One region of the Streptomyces sp. NPDC058001 genome, then DNA from elsewhere that is predicted to be linked to it. Evidence: predicted binding sites of a transcription regulator. Region 1 holds the regulator's gene; the other holds the start of a gene.
The links. The regulator HspR, encoded in region 1, represses chaperone genes until heat shock. The targets are predictions, from matches to a motif close to TTGAGNNNNNNNNNCTCAA.
Positions count from the first base shown of each region.

Region 1 (6,071 bases):
CGCAGTCACTCGCACGCGTACAGGAGATCCTCGACCGGGGCGTGCGGATGCGCACGCTGTACCAGCACACCGTCCGGTACGGCCCCGGGATCTTCGCGTATCTCGAACAGATCGACGCCGGCCGGGTGGAGGTGCGGACCCTCGAAGAGCTGATCGACCGCATGATCATTTTTGATCGGACCGTCGCGGTCATCCCCGCGCGCCAGGACCGCCAGGTCGCCCTGGAGCTGCGCCACCCCGGCCTGGTCGACTATCTCGCCTCGGTCTTCGACCAGTTCTGGCGCAGGGCCACGCCGCTCACCGAGGCCACCCCCTCCGAGTCGGCGCCCGACGGCATCACACGGGTTCAGCGCACCATCGCCCAACTCCTGGTCGAGGGCCATGTCGACGAGGCCATCGCCCGCCGTCTCGGGATGAACGTCCGTACGTGCCGTGCCCATATCGCCAAGCTGGCAGCCGCCCTCGGCAGCGGCAGCCGCGCTCAACTCGGCTATCTGATCGCCCAGTCGGGAATTCTGGAACAGGAGCGGTGACCTCCACGTGACTGCTGAGCCCCACACTCACGGAGTCGAGGAGTTGTGCGAGGCGGGCAACCGCCTCTACGCACGCGCGTTGCACGAAGGCCGGGTACCGGTACGGGACTCCGTACCGGCGCCCTGTCTGGTCGACAACGGCCTGCTGCACGCCGACCTCAAGGACCCGCAGTGGCTGCGGCCGACCCCTCCGGCCGTCGCGCTGCACCATCTGCTGCGCACCATCGAGGACGACATCGCCCGGCAGCGGCGCCGCGAGGAGCGGCTCACGGAGACGTTCCAGCCGCTGCTCGCGCTCAGCAGTCGGCCCGGATTACTCCCGGAGACCCCCGCCATCACGGTGCTGCGGGGTCTCGAACGCATCGACAGCGCCATCGAACAGGCCGCGTTCGAGGTCACCGACGAGATGCTGACCGTGCAGCCCGGCGGGAAACGGCCCGCGCCGGTCCTGGCCACCGCCCTGCCCCGGGAGCAGAAGATGCTGTCCCGCGGCGGCCGGATGCGCACCCTCTACCAGCACACCTCGCGCCATTCCCCCACCGTGCTCGCGCACTTCGAGGAGTTGAGGGGCGATGTCGAGGTCCGCACCCTGAACGAGGTCACCGAGCGGCTGCTCATCTTCGACCGGCGGATCGCCTTCATCCCGGCCAGCTCCGACAACTCGGTGGCCCTGGAGGTGCGGCACCCGGCGCTCGTCAACTTCTTCGTGACGACGTTCGAGCGGCTCTGGCACATGGCGACACCGATGTGGCCGCGCGCCGCGCAGGAGACGTCCACGGACGGCATCACGACCCGCCAGCGGGCCATCGCGGGCCTCCTGGTCGAGGGGCTCACGGACGAGAAGATCGCCGTCCGCCTCGGGATGAACGTCCGCACGGTCCGGGTCCACATCGCCAAGCTCGCGACCATCCTGGGCAGCGGCAGCCGCGCCCAACTCGGCTATCTGATCGGCCAGTCGGGGATGCTGGAGCGCGGTTAGGGCACGGTCGGCGACTGGGGTGGCTGAGGTGGCCGGGGTGGTGTGTCCAAGCCGGTCTGGACGAGCCGTACACCCAGCTGCGTACGGCTGGACGCGCCCAGCACCTCATGGAGTTTGCGAATGTGATGGCGGCAGGTGCGGACATTGATGCCGAGCCGCCGGGCCACCTCGGCGTCCGGGTGGCCCTCCGCGAGCAGCGCGGCGATGGCGCGTTCCCGGTGGGTGATCCCGTCGGGGCCCGCCATCTCGGGCAGCACGACGTCGAACGGCAGGGCGAGCCGCCACAGCCGCTCGAAGGCGGTGGCGAGGAAGGTGACCACGGCCGGATGGCGCACTTCGAGGGCGATCGTCCGGTCCGCGTTGGCGGGGATCACCGCGACGTCCGTGTCGAAGATCAGCAGCCGCTCGGTGACCTCGTCGAGCGTCCGGACCTCCACATCGCCGTTCATCCGCTCCAGATACTCGTGCAACCCGTGACCGTGCCGGGCCGCGTGCGTGTACAGGGTCCGCATCCGTACGCCGCGACCGGTCACCGCGAGGGTCCGGGGCAGGGAGTAGGCCAGCGAGAACTCACGCCGTATCCCGTCGGGGTGCACCGTGAGCATCTCCCGGGTGCAGGCGTCGGACGCCTCGTCGATCGCGGCGCGGATACGGTCCTTGCCCTCCAGGACCCGGAGGTCGCCGGCCGGCGCCGGGCCGCCGGTGGCGTAGGCCGCGTACCGCTCGGCGGCGGCAGCGGCCTGGGCCGTCCCGCGGTGGGCGGCGGCCAGGTCGTCGCGGATCCGGCCGAGCATCCGCGCCATGACCCGCTGGGGGGACTGCGGCAGCAGCCACGCCAGGTCGGCCGGGTCCGGATGCAGCAGCGCCAACTCGACCAGGCAGGGCGCCTCCTGGGCGTCAGCGCGCGGGATACGGCCGCAGGTCAGCGCGGCGATGTACACGCGCTCGGCGGCCTCGCACAGGTCGTCCACACCATGGGGATGGCCGGACGCGCCGTCGACGGTGGACTGCATGGTGTTCCTCCTGGCGCGGCTTCCACCCATTTCACCCTGGGTGGGCCCCCTTGTCCCCGCCCCCTGTCCGGACATTGCAACAAGATGACGGTGGTGGAGGCGTACCACTGCGAAGCAAGATGAACGCGGGGCGAGCCCGGGGGGGGATGTTACATCGCTCCGGAGTGTCCCCGGTCGGCCAATCCCCCTGGCCGGCCGGGGCCTCAGAGCCCACGTGCCGGTTCCTCCTCAACCGGCCGTGGGCATCGCTCTGTTCGGCCCCCGCCCCTCCAGTGCGCCGCCCCGTTCTCAGGGCCGCCGTTACTCGGTGGGCCGCTTCGGACGCCACACCACGAGCGCGCTGGTCTGCTGCACTTCCTGATACGGCACCAGATCACGGCGGTACGAGGCGTGCACCGCCGCCTCACGCTGACGCATCGTCGCCGCGGCGCCGTCCACGGCCGACTGGAGCTCGGCGACCCGGGCCTGGAGCGCGCCCACTTGGTTCTCCAGCTCGATGATGCGCTTGATACCGGCGAGGTTGATGCCCTCGGCCTGCGACAACTGCTGCACCTGGCGCAGCAGTTCGATGTCGCGGGCCGAGTAGCGCCGGCCCCGGCCCGCGGTGCGGTCCGGGGAGACGAGGCCGAGACGGTCGTACTGACGCAGCGTCTGCGGGTGGAGTCCGCTGAGCTGGGCGGCCACCGAGATCACATACACCGGCGTCTCGTCGGTGAGTTCATACGCCCTGCCGACAAAAGAGTTCTGCCTTCGACGGCCGTCCATGCGTCAAGCTCCCTTCGCGGCCTGGAACAGCTCCGCCCGCGGGTCCTCTCCCGCGGTCGCCTCGCGATACGCCTCCAGCGCGTCCCGCGCCGTGCCCGTGACATCCCTGGGCACCGTCACCTCGACCGTGACCAGCAGATCGCCCCGGGTGCCGTCCTTGCGGACCGCGCCTTTGCCACGGGCCCGCATGGTGCGGCCGTTGGGCGTGCCCGGCGGCAGCTTCAGCGTCACCGGGGGACCCCCGAGCGTGGGCACCTTCACCTCGCCGCCGAGCGCCGCCTCCGCGAAGGTGACGGGCACGGTGACCGTGAGGTTGTCGTCCCTGCGGCCGAACACCGGGTGCGCCCCGACGTGCACCACCACATACAGATCGCCGGCCGGGCCGCCGCGCTCGCCCGGTGCGCCTTTGCCGCGCAGCCGGATCCGCTGGCCGTCCGCGACGCCCGCGGGGATACGGACCTGCATGGTGCGGGACGACTTGGCGCGCCCCGAGCCCTTGCAGACCTCGCAGGGGGTCTCGGCGATCAGACCGCGGCCCTTGCAGTCGACGCACGGGTCGGTGAGCGAGAAGCCGCCCCCGCCGCCGCGCGACACCTGTCCCGTACCGACACACGTCGGGCACACGCGCGGGGTGCCGTTCTTGTCGCCGGTGCCCGAACACGCCTTGCAGGGCTGCTGCGACGACATCCGCAGCGGCACCGTGGCCCCGTCGACGGCCTCCGTGAAGCTCAGGGAGACCTCGGACTCGATGTCCTGGCCGCGCCGGGGCTGTGTACGCGTACCCGCGCCGGCGCCGCCACGGTTGAACAGGCCGCCGAAGACGTCACCGAGCCCGCCGCCGAAGCCACCGGCGCCGGCCGTGCCGCCCTGGGGCTGTCCGGCGCCGCCGAAGAGGTCGCCCAGGTCGAAGTTGAACGAGCCGCCGCCCGCGCCGGGGCCACCGGGGCGGTACCCGCCGTTCCCGAAGAGGGTGCGGGCCTCGTCGTACTCCTTGCGCTTCTTGGGGTCGCCCAGGATGTCGTTCGCCTCGGAGATCTCCTTGAAGCGGTCCTCGGCCTTGGTGTTGCCCTTGTTGGCGTCCGGGTGGAACTCGCGGGCGAGTTTGCGGTACGCCTTCTTGATCTCGGCCTCGGTGGCGTCCTTGGGGACGCCGAGAACCTTGTAGTAGTCCTTCTCGATGAAGTCCTTGGTACTCATCCCCGACGTCCCTCCTCTCCGCTACGTGAGACGTCAGCCCTCGTCCGGGCCACCGTTCTCCTTGTCCTTGACCTCGGCGGGCTCCGTGCCCGCTCCGGCGTTCTCCGAGGTGTCGGACTTGACCGTGTGCGCGCCGGGCTGCGGCTCGGCGACGGCCACCCGCGCGGGGCGGATGGTCCGCTCGCCGATTCGATACCCCGGTTGCAGAATCGCGACGCACGTCGTTTCGGTGACGTCCGGCGCATAGCTGTGCATCAGGGCCTCGTGGATCGTCGGGTCGAAGGGCTCGCCCTCCTTGCCGAACTGCTGGAGGCCCATCTTCCCGGCGACCGTCTCCACGGATTCGGCCACCGACTTGAACCCGCCGACCAGCTCGCCGTGTTCCCGCGCGCGGCCGATGTCGTCGAGCACGGGCAGAAGCTCGGTCAGGAGGTTCGCGATGGCGATCTCCTTGACCGCGATCCGGTCCCGCTCCACGCGTCGGCGGTAGTTCTGGTACTCGGCCTGGAGCCGCTGGAGGTCCGCCGTGCGCTCACCGAGCGCCGTACGCACCTGGTCCAGCTGGGCGGTCAGGCCGGCCGTCTGTGCTGCTGCGTCTCCCGTCCGGGGCGCCGGGCCCTCCTGTGCGGAGGACCCGGCGGACTCGGCGGCGTCGTCAGGGGTGGTGGCGCCGGAGGAGACATCAGCGGGCTCGTGCTGCTCGTCGAAGCCCGGGGTCTCTTCCGTCACGCGGCACCGTCCTTCCGGTCACGGTCCTCGTCGACGATCTCCGCGTCGACCACGTCGTCGTCGGCCTTCGCCTGTCCGGCGCCCGCGCCCGCGGCACCCTCGGCACCGGCCTGCGCGGCCTGGGCGTCGGCGTACATCGCCTGGCCCAGCTTCTGCGAGACGGCGGCGACCTTCTCGGTGGCCGTACGGATCTCGGCGGTGTCCTCGCCCTTGAGCTTCTCCTTCAGCTCGGCGATCGCGGTCTCGACCTCGGTCTTGATCTCGCCGGGGACCTTGTCCTCGTTGTCCTTGAGGAACTTCTCCGTCTGGTAGACGAGCTGCTCGCCCTGGTTGCGGGTCTCGGCGGCCTCGCGGCGGGCGTGGTCCTCCTCCGCGTACTTCTCGGCCTCTTCGCGCATCCGGTTGACCTCGTCCCTCGGCAGCGAGGAGCCGCCGGTGACGGTCATCTTCTGCTCCTTGCCCGTGCCGAGGTCCTTCGCGGTCACGTGCATGATGCCGTTGGCGTCGATGTCGAAGGCGACCTCGATCTGCGGGACCCCGCGCGGGGCCGGCGGCAGACCGGTCAGCTCGAACATCCCGAGCTTCTTGTTGTACGCGGCGATCTCGCGCTCGCCCTGGTACACCTGGATCTGGACCGACGGCTGGTTGTCCTCGGCCGTCGTGAAGATCTCGGACCGCTTCGTCGGAATCGTGGTGTTCCGCTCGATCAGCTTGGTCATGATGCCGCCCTTGGTCTCGATACCGAGGGACAGCGGGGTCACGTCGAGGAGCAGGACGTCCTTGACCTCACCCTTGAGGACACCGGCCTGGAGGGCGGCGCCGATGGCGACGACCTCGTCCGGGTTGACGCCCTTG
Region 1 is NZ_JBHVQT010000010.1:17,082-23,152, reverse strand. It holds gene ACFVT5_RS24860 (helix-turn-helix transcriptional regulator) at 1-533, shown strand, start outside; gene ACFVT5_RS24855 (LuxR C-terminal-related transcriptional regulator) at 541-1,512, shown strand; gene ACFVT5_RS24850 (LuxR C-terminal-related transcriptional regulator) at 1,509-2,525, opposite strand; gene ACFVT5_RS24845 (heat shock protein transcriptional repressor HspR) at 2,826-3,290, opposite strand; gene dnaJ (molecular chaperone DnaJ) at 3,294-4,487, opposite strand; gene grpE (nucleotide exchange factor GrpE) at 4,521-5,216, opposite strand; gene dnaK (molecular chaperone DnaK) at 5,213-6,071, opposite strand, start outside.

Region 2 (6,071 bases), on a different contig from region 1:
TCGGCCGGCACATCGTCCAGATCGGCCTCGTTCCGCTTCGGGATCACGACCGTCGTGACACCGGCGCGGTGGGCGGCAAGCAGCTTCTGCTTCAGACCACCGATGGGCAGCACCCGGCCGGTCAGCGAGACCTCACCGGTCATCGCCACATCCGTACGGACCAGGCGTCCGCTGAGGAGCGAGGCGAGGGCGGTCGTCATGGTGATGCCCGCGCTCGGACCGTCCTTGGGTACCGCGCCCGCCGGGAAGTGGATATGCGCTCCCCGGTCCTTCAGATCGCCGACCGGCAGTTCCAGTTCGGCGCCGTGCGAGCGGAGGAAGCTCAGCGCGATCTGCGCCGACTCCTTCATCACGTCGCCGAGCTGACCGGTCAGGGTCAGTCCGGCCGCGCCGGTCTCCGGGTCGGCGAGTGACGCCTCCACATAGAGGACGTCTCCACCCGCTCCGGTGACCGCGAGCCCGGTGGCGACACCGGGGACGGCGGTGCGCCGCTCGGCGGGGTCCTGCGCGGACTCCGGCACATGGTGCGGCCGTCCGATCAGAGCGCGCAGATCGTCGTCCGTGACGGTGTACGGCAGTTCCCGCTGGCCCAGTTCGTGCTGGGCCGCGACCTTGCGCAGCAGCCGGGCGATGCCCCGCTCCAGGTTCCGTACGCCCGCTTCCCGGGTGTACTCGCCCGCGAGCCTGCGCAGCGCGCTCTCGGCGAGGGAGACCTCGTCCTGGGCCAGACCGGCCCGCTCCAGCTGACGCGGCAGCAGGTGGTCCCGGGCGATGACGACCTTCTCGTCCTCGGTGTAGCCGTCGAGGCGGACCAGCTCCATACGGTCGAGCAGGGCCTCCGGGATGGCTTCCAGGACGTTGGCCGTCGCCAGGAAGACGACGTCGGACAGGTCGAGTTCGACCTCCAGGTAGTGGTCGCGGAAGGTGTGGTTCTGCGCCGGGTCGAGGACTTCGAGCAGGGCCGCGGCGGGGTCGCCGCGGAAGTCGGAGCCGACCTTGTCGATCTCGTCGAGCAGGACCACCGGGTTCATCGACCCGGCCTCCTTGATCGCGCGCACCACCCGGCCGGGCAGCGCGCCGACGTACGTACGCCGGTGGCCGCGGATCTCCGCCTCGTCCCGGACACCGCCGAGCGCGACGCGGACGAACTTGCGGCCCATGGCGTGCGCCACGGATTCGCCCAGCGAGGTCTTGCCGACGCCGGGCGGGCCGACGAGCGCGAGCACCGCGCCGCCGCGCCGTCCGCCGACGACTCCGAGGCCCCGCTCGGCGCGCCGCTTGCGCACCGCCAGGTACTCGGTGATCCGTTCCTTCACATCGTCAAGACCGGCGTGCTCGGCGTCGAGCACGGCACGGGCGCCCTGGATGTCGTAACGGTCCTCGGTCCGCTCCTGCCACGGCAGTTCGAGGACGGTGTCGAGCCAGGTGCGGATCCAGGAGCCCTCGGGCGACTGGTCGCTCGCGCGCTCCAGCTTCTCGACCTCCTTGAGCGCGGCCTCACGGACGTTCTCGGGAAGATCGGCGGCCTCGACACGGGTCCGGTAGTCGTCGGACTCGTCCTCTTCCCCCTTCTCCCCGTTCAGCTCGCGCAGTTCCTTGCGTACGGCTTCGAGCTGGCGGCGCAGCAGGAACTCGCGCTGCTGCTTGTCGACGCCTTCCTGGACGTCCTTGGCGATGGACTCGGCGACGTCCTGCTCGGCGAGGTGCTCGCGGAGCTGCTCGGTGGCGAGCTTCAGCCGGGCCACCGGGTCGGCGGTCTCCAGCAGGGTGACCTTCTGTTCGACACTGAGGTAGGGCGAGTAACCGGAATTGTCGGCGAGCTGCGACACGTCCTCGATCGCCTGTACGCGGTCGACGACCTGCCAGGCACCGCGCTTGCGGAGCCAGCTCGTGGCGAGCGCCTTGTATTCCTTCACGAGCTCGGTGACGGCACCGGGCAGCGGCTCGGGCACGGTCTCGTCGACCGCGGTGCCCTCCACCCAGAGGGCGGCACCGGGTCCGGTCGTACCGGCACCGATCTTCACGCGGCCACGGCCCCGGATCAGGGCGCCCGGGTCCCCGTCGGCGAGTCGCCCCACCTGTTCGACGGTGCCGATCACGCCGGTGCCCGCGTACGTCCCGTCGATACGGGGGACGAGCAGCACCCGTGGTTTGCCGGGCGCCGAACGGGCGGCGGCCTGGGCGGCCTCCACCGCGGCGCGTACATCGGTGTCGTTGAGGTCGAGCGGAACCACCATTCCGGGCAGCACGACCTCGTCGTCGAGCGGCAGCACGGGCAGGGCGAGCGGTGTGGACTCAGCAGCCATGATCTCCCCTTTGGCAGTCAAGTTGAGCTATACCGACTCAATGCCAATCGCTCCGCGAATGTTCCCGAGCCTCTGTTCGCCCAGAGCGATAGCCCGCGGGGACACCCCCACACCCCTTCGAAACGACCCCGAGGCCGTCGCCCATTCCGCCGGACACACACCGTCGTGGCGCACCACCGCTGCGGCGGCAAAAGAGGTCCCCGCCTGCCCCCCCCTCGCCCCCCGGCCGGCGTCAGGTCCGGTAGTCCGGGGACACTCGGTTCAAGAGGCGGAGCATTGCTGACCAGGCCAGGGTGTAGGCGTCTGGGTCCTCCAGGTCTGTTTCCGCTTCGCCCGTTAGTTGGCGGGCCGTGTAGTCGCAGATCTCGGCCGGAGGGATCACCAGGGCGGCGCCGCCCGACTGTGCGGTGACCTGGATCTCGCATGCCTTCTCCAGGTAGTACATGCGCAGAAACGCCTGCGCCGCACTCTCCCCGACCGTCAGCAAACCGTGGTTCCGCAGAATCAGCGCCGGATGCCCCCCGATGTCCGCGACCAACCGCTTCTGTTCGTCCAGGTTGAGCGCCACGCCCTCGTAGTCGTGGTAGCCGACCCGCCCGTAGAACTCCATGGACATCTGGTTGAGCGGCAGCAGCCCGCCCTCCTGCGCGGCCACCGCGCACCCGGCCTTGGTGTGCGTGTGCAGCACGCACTGGGCGTCCTCCCGCGCGCGATGGATGGCGCTGTGGATGACGAACCCCGCCGGATTCACCGGATACGGGCTCGGCTCCACCGCCTTCCCTTCGAGGTCGATCTTCACCAGGTTGGACGCGGTGATCTCCTCGAAGAGGAGGCCGTACGGATTGATCAGGAAATGGTGGTCCGGCCCCGGCAGCCGCAGCGAGATGTGCGTGAAGATGAGGTCGGTCATCCGGAAGTGCGCCACCAGTCGGTACACGGCGGCCAGTTGGCACCGCAGTTCCCACTCCTCGGCACTCACCGGGACGGTCGGCTCCGCGGTACTCGTGACGGACGTCATGCTCGTACTCCTCACTCGGGTCAGGCGGTCGGATCGACAACGGGGGTCAGCGGACGGCCCGTGCGCTGCCAGGCCAGGATGTTCTCGGCCGGCCCCGTGACATAGGCGCGACGCGAGGCGTCGGAGAGGAACGCGCTGTGCGGGGACAGTTGGATACGCGGATGGGTGAGCAGCGGATCACCGGCGGGCGGCGGCTCGACGGGCAGTACATCGAGCGCCGCACCGGCCAGCCGCCCCTCGTCCAGCGCGGCGAGCAGCGCGCCGGGCTCGACGAGTTCCCCCCGGGACACGTTCACCAGGAAACCGCCAGGCCGCAGGCGCGCGAGGAGGGCCGCGTCGACCAGCCCCCGGGTCCCGTCGGTGAGGGGCACGTGCAGCGAGAGCACATCGGTGCGGGACGCCAACTCGTCCAGGGTGTCGACGCGTTCGACCCCGTCGGGCCAGTCGGCGGCCCGAGGGTCGTACGCCAGGACGGTCCCGAAGACGGGGGCGGCGAGTCGGGCCAGGGTGCGGGCGATCCTGCCCATGCCGACCAGCCCGAGCGTCACCTCGCTCGCACGCCGCGGCACCTCCCGGAAGTCGCCGCTCCAGCCCCCGCCGCGCACCACGGCGTCGGCCTGCGGCAGCCGGCGGATCAGCGACAGCGCGGAGGCGAGGGCGTGTACGGCGACGTCCTCGGTGGCCGCGCCCGGCAGATTGGCGAGCCAGCACCCCCGGTCCCGTACCGCGCGGGTGTCCACCATGTCGTGGCCCGCGGACATGGTGGCGATCACGCGCACCCGGGGCAGCCGGTCGAGGAGGGCGGCGTCCACGCGCGCGTACCCGACGACCAGCGCGTCCGCGTCGTGCGCGACCGACGCGATCACGTCCGGGTCGCCGCTGTTCGCGACCCTGACCTCGAACCCGGCGTCCCGGAGCAGCCGGACACCGGGGCCCGGATCCAGTTCCGCCGGGTCCGTGAACACCGCCACCGGACGACCCACAGCAACCTCCCACACAGACAGAACAACGGCCGATTCGTCTGCGAATAGTACCCTGCGCTTACGTTTCGACTGTACCGGCCTACGCTAGGAGACCCGTCCGGTGGATCTGGACCAGACCGACCTGTCCGTCGTCCGTGAACTCCAGGAGGACGGCAGGCTCACCTACGAGACGCTGGCGCAGCGCGTGGGCCTGTCCCGGCCCGCGACCCGCGCACGGGTGCAGCGGCTGCTGGCGTCCGGCGCGGTCCGGGTGGTCGCGATCGTGCACCCGGCGGTACGCGGACTGACCGCCTCCGCGCATCTGTCGATCGACGTCGAGGGCGCGGCGGCACCGGTCGCACGGGCCGTCGCGGCGCTGCCGCAGGCCCCGTTCGTCACGCTCACGGCGGGACAGCGCCCGATCATGGCGGAGCTGCGGACGGCGGGCTTCGGCGCCCTGGACCAGGCGATCGAGTCCGTACGGAGCCTGCCGGGCGTCACCTTCGTGGACCCCCTCCTCTCCACCGGCCAGGTCAAGGACCCCTATCTCCTGCCCGACGAACCGGACGCGCTCGACCTCGACGCCACGGACCACCGTGTCCTGGCGGAGCTGGAGCACGACGGGCGGCTGCCGTTCGCGGAGCTGGCCGAACGGGTCGGCCTCTCCCCCGGCGCCACCCGCTCCCGCACCCTGCGCCTCCTGGACGCCGGGGTCGCCAAGGTCGTCGCGCTGGTCAGGCCCGAGCTACTGGGGCTCGGCCACCTCTGCGGCTTCGCGGTCCGCCTGGACGGTCCGGCCGCACCGGTGGCCCGGCGCCTCGCGCGCTGGGAGCGGGTGTCGTTCCTTTCGACGTGCATCGGCCGCGCGCAGCTCGTCGGCACGATCACGGCGGAGTCGCTGGGCGCGGTCCTGGAGACCCAGGAGCGGATGCGGGGCGTGGCCGGGGTGCGGGGTGTGGAGAGCTGGCTGCACATGGAGCTGGTCAAGGAGCGGTACGACATGGGCACGCCCCACGCGCCGGGCACCTCAGACGATACGTAGGCGGGTACGCAGGAAGGGCCACGCGCAGATTCCCAACGTCAGGGCCAGCGGATGGCCCCAGTTGGATATGGGGTCCGAAAGGGTGACGAGGTCCTCCAGGAGGTACCAGCCGGCGACGGCCAGTACCGGCCACCTCAGCCATGGCCGGAGCAGACCCGCGAGGGCGCCGACACTGGCCGCGACGCCGAAGCTGATCCCGTAGTCCAGGCGGTGCAGTGAGGTGTCGGGCAGGTCGCCGGTGAGGACCGAGACGCCGACCGGCACCTCCGTCGCGAGGGTCGCGACCACGTGTCCCAGCAGGAACACTCCGGCCGTCCACCATGCCCCCACCCGCCGTTCGAGTGCTGTGAGCACCACCAGGAACGCGATCGTGTACGGCGAGGTGATCCCCCCGGCGATCCACAGCGCGCTGGATATCAGGACAAGCCCCGGCCGGGCCGCCAGATGCGCGACATCCGTACTGGAACCGTGCAGCAGCGCCGACACCAGCGACGGTTCCGCGTACTCCACGAAGAGGGAGGTCAGGACGAGTACGACGCCGTAGAAGAAGGTGAAAGGGGTGCCCGTGGGGGTGGGGAACAGGTGGCCGACCGCTCGGACCAGGGAAGGTCCCGTCGCCCCGGACGCCCGTACGGATCCCCGTACCGATCCCCGCGCAGGCGCCGCCACGGCACCCGCACCGGTGCCCATGGGCCCGGCCTGGCCCGGGATCGCGTCGAGGACCGGGATCGCGTCGAGGACCG
Region 2 is NZ_JBHVQT010000013.1:185,254-191,324, forward strand. It holds gene lon (endopeptidase La) at 1-2,306, opposite strand, end outside; gene ACFVT5_RS30900 (class II aldolase/adducin family protein) at 2,539-3,324, opposite strand; gene ACFVT5_RS30905 (C-terminal binding protein) at 3,345-4,307, opposite strand; gene ACFVT5_RS30910 (Lrp/AsnC family transcriptional regulator) at 4,408-5,328, shown strand; gene ACFVT5_RS30915 (rhomboid-like protein) at 5,314-6,071, opposite strand, start outside.
Region 2: the regulator HspR is predicted to act here: its motif matches at 2,329-2,347, upstream of lon (endopeptidase La).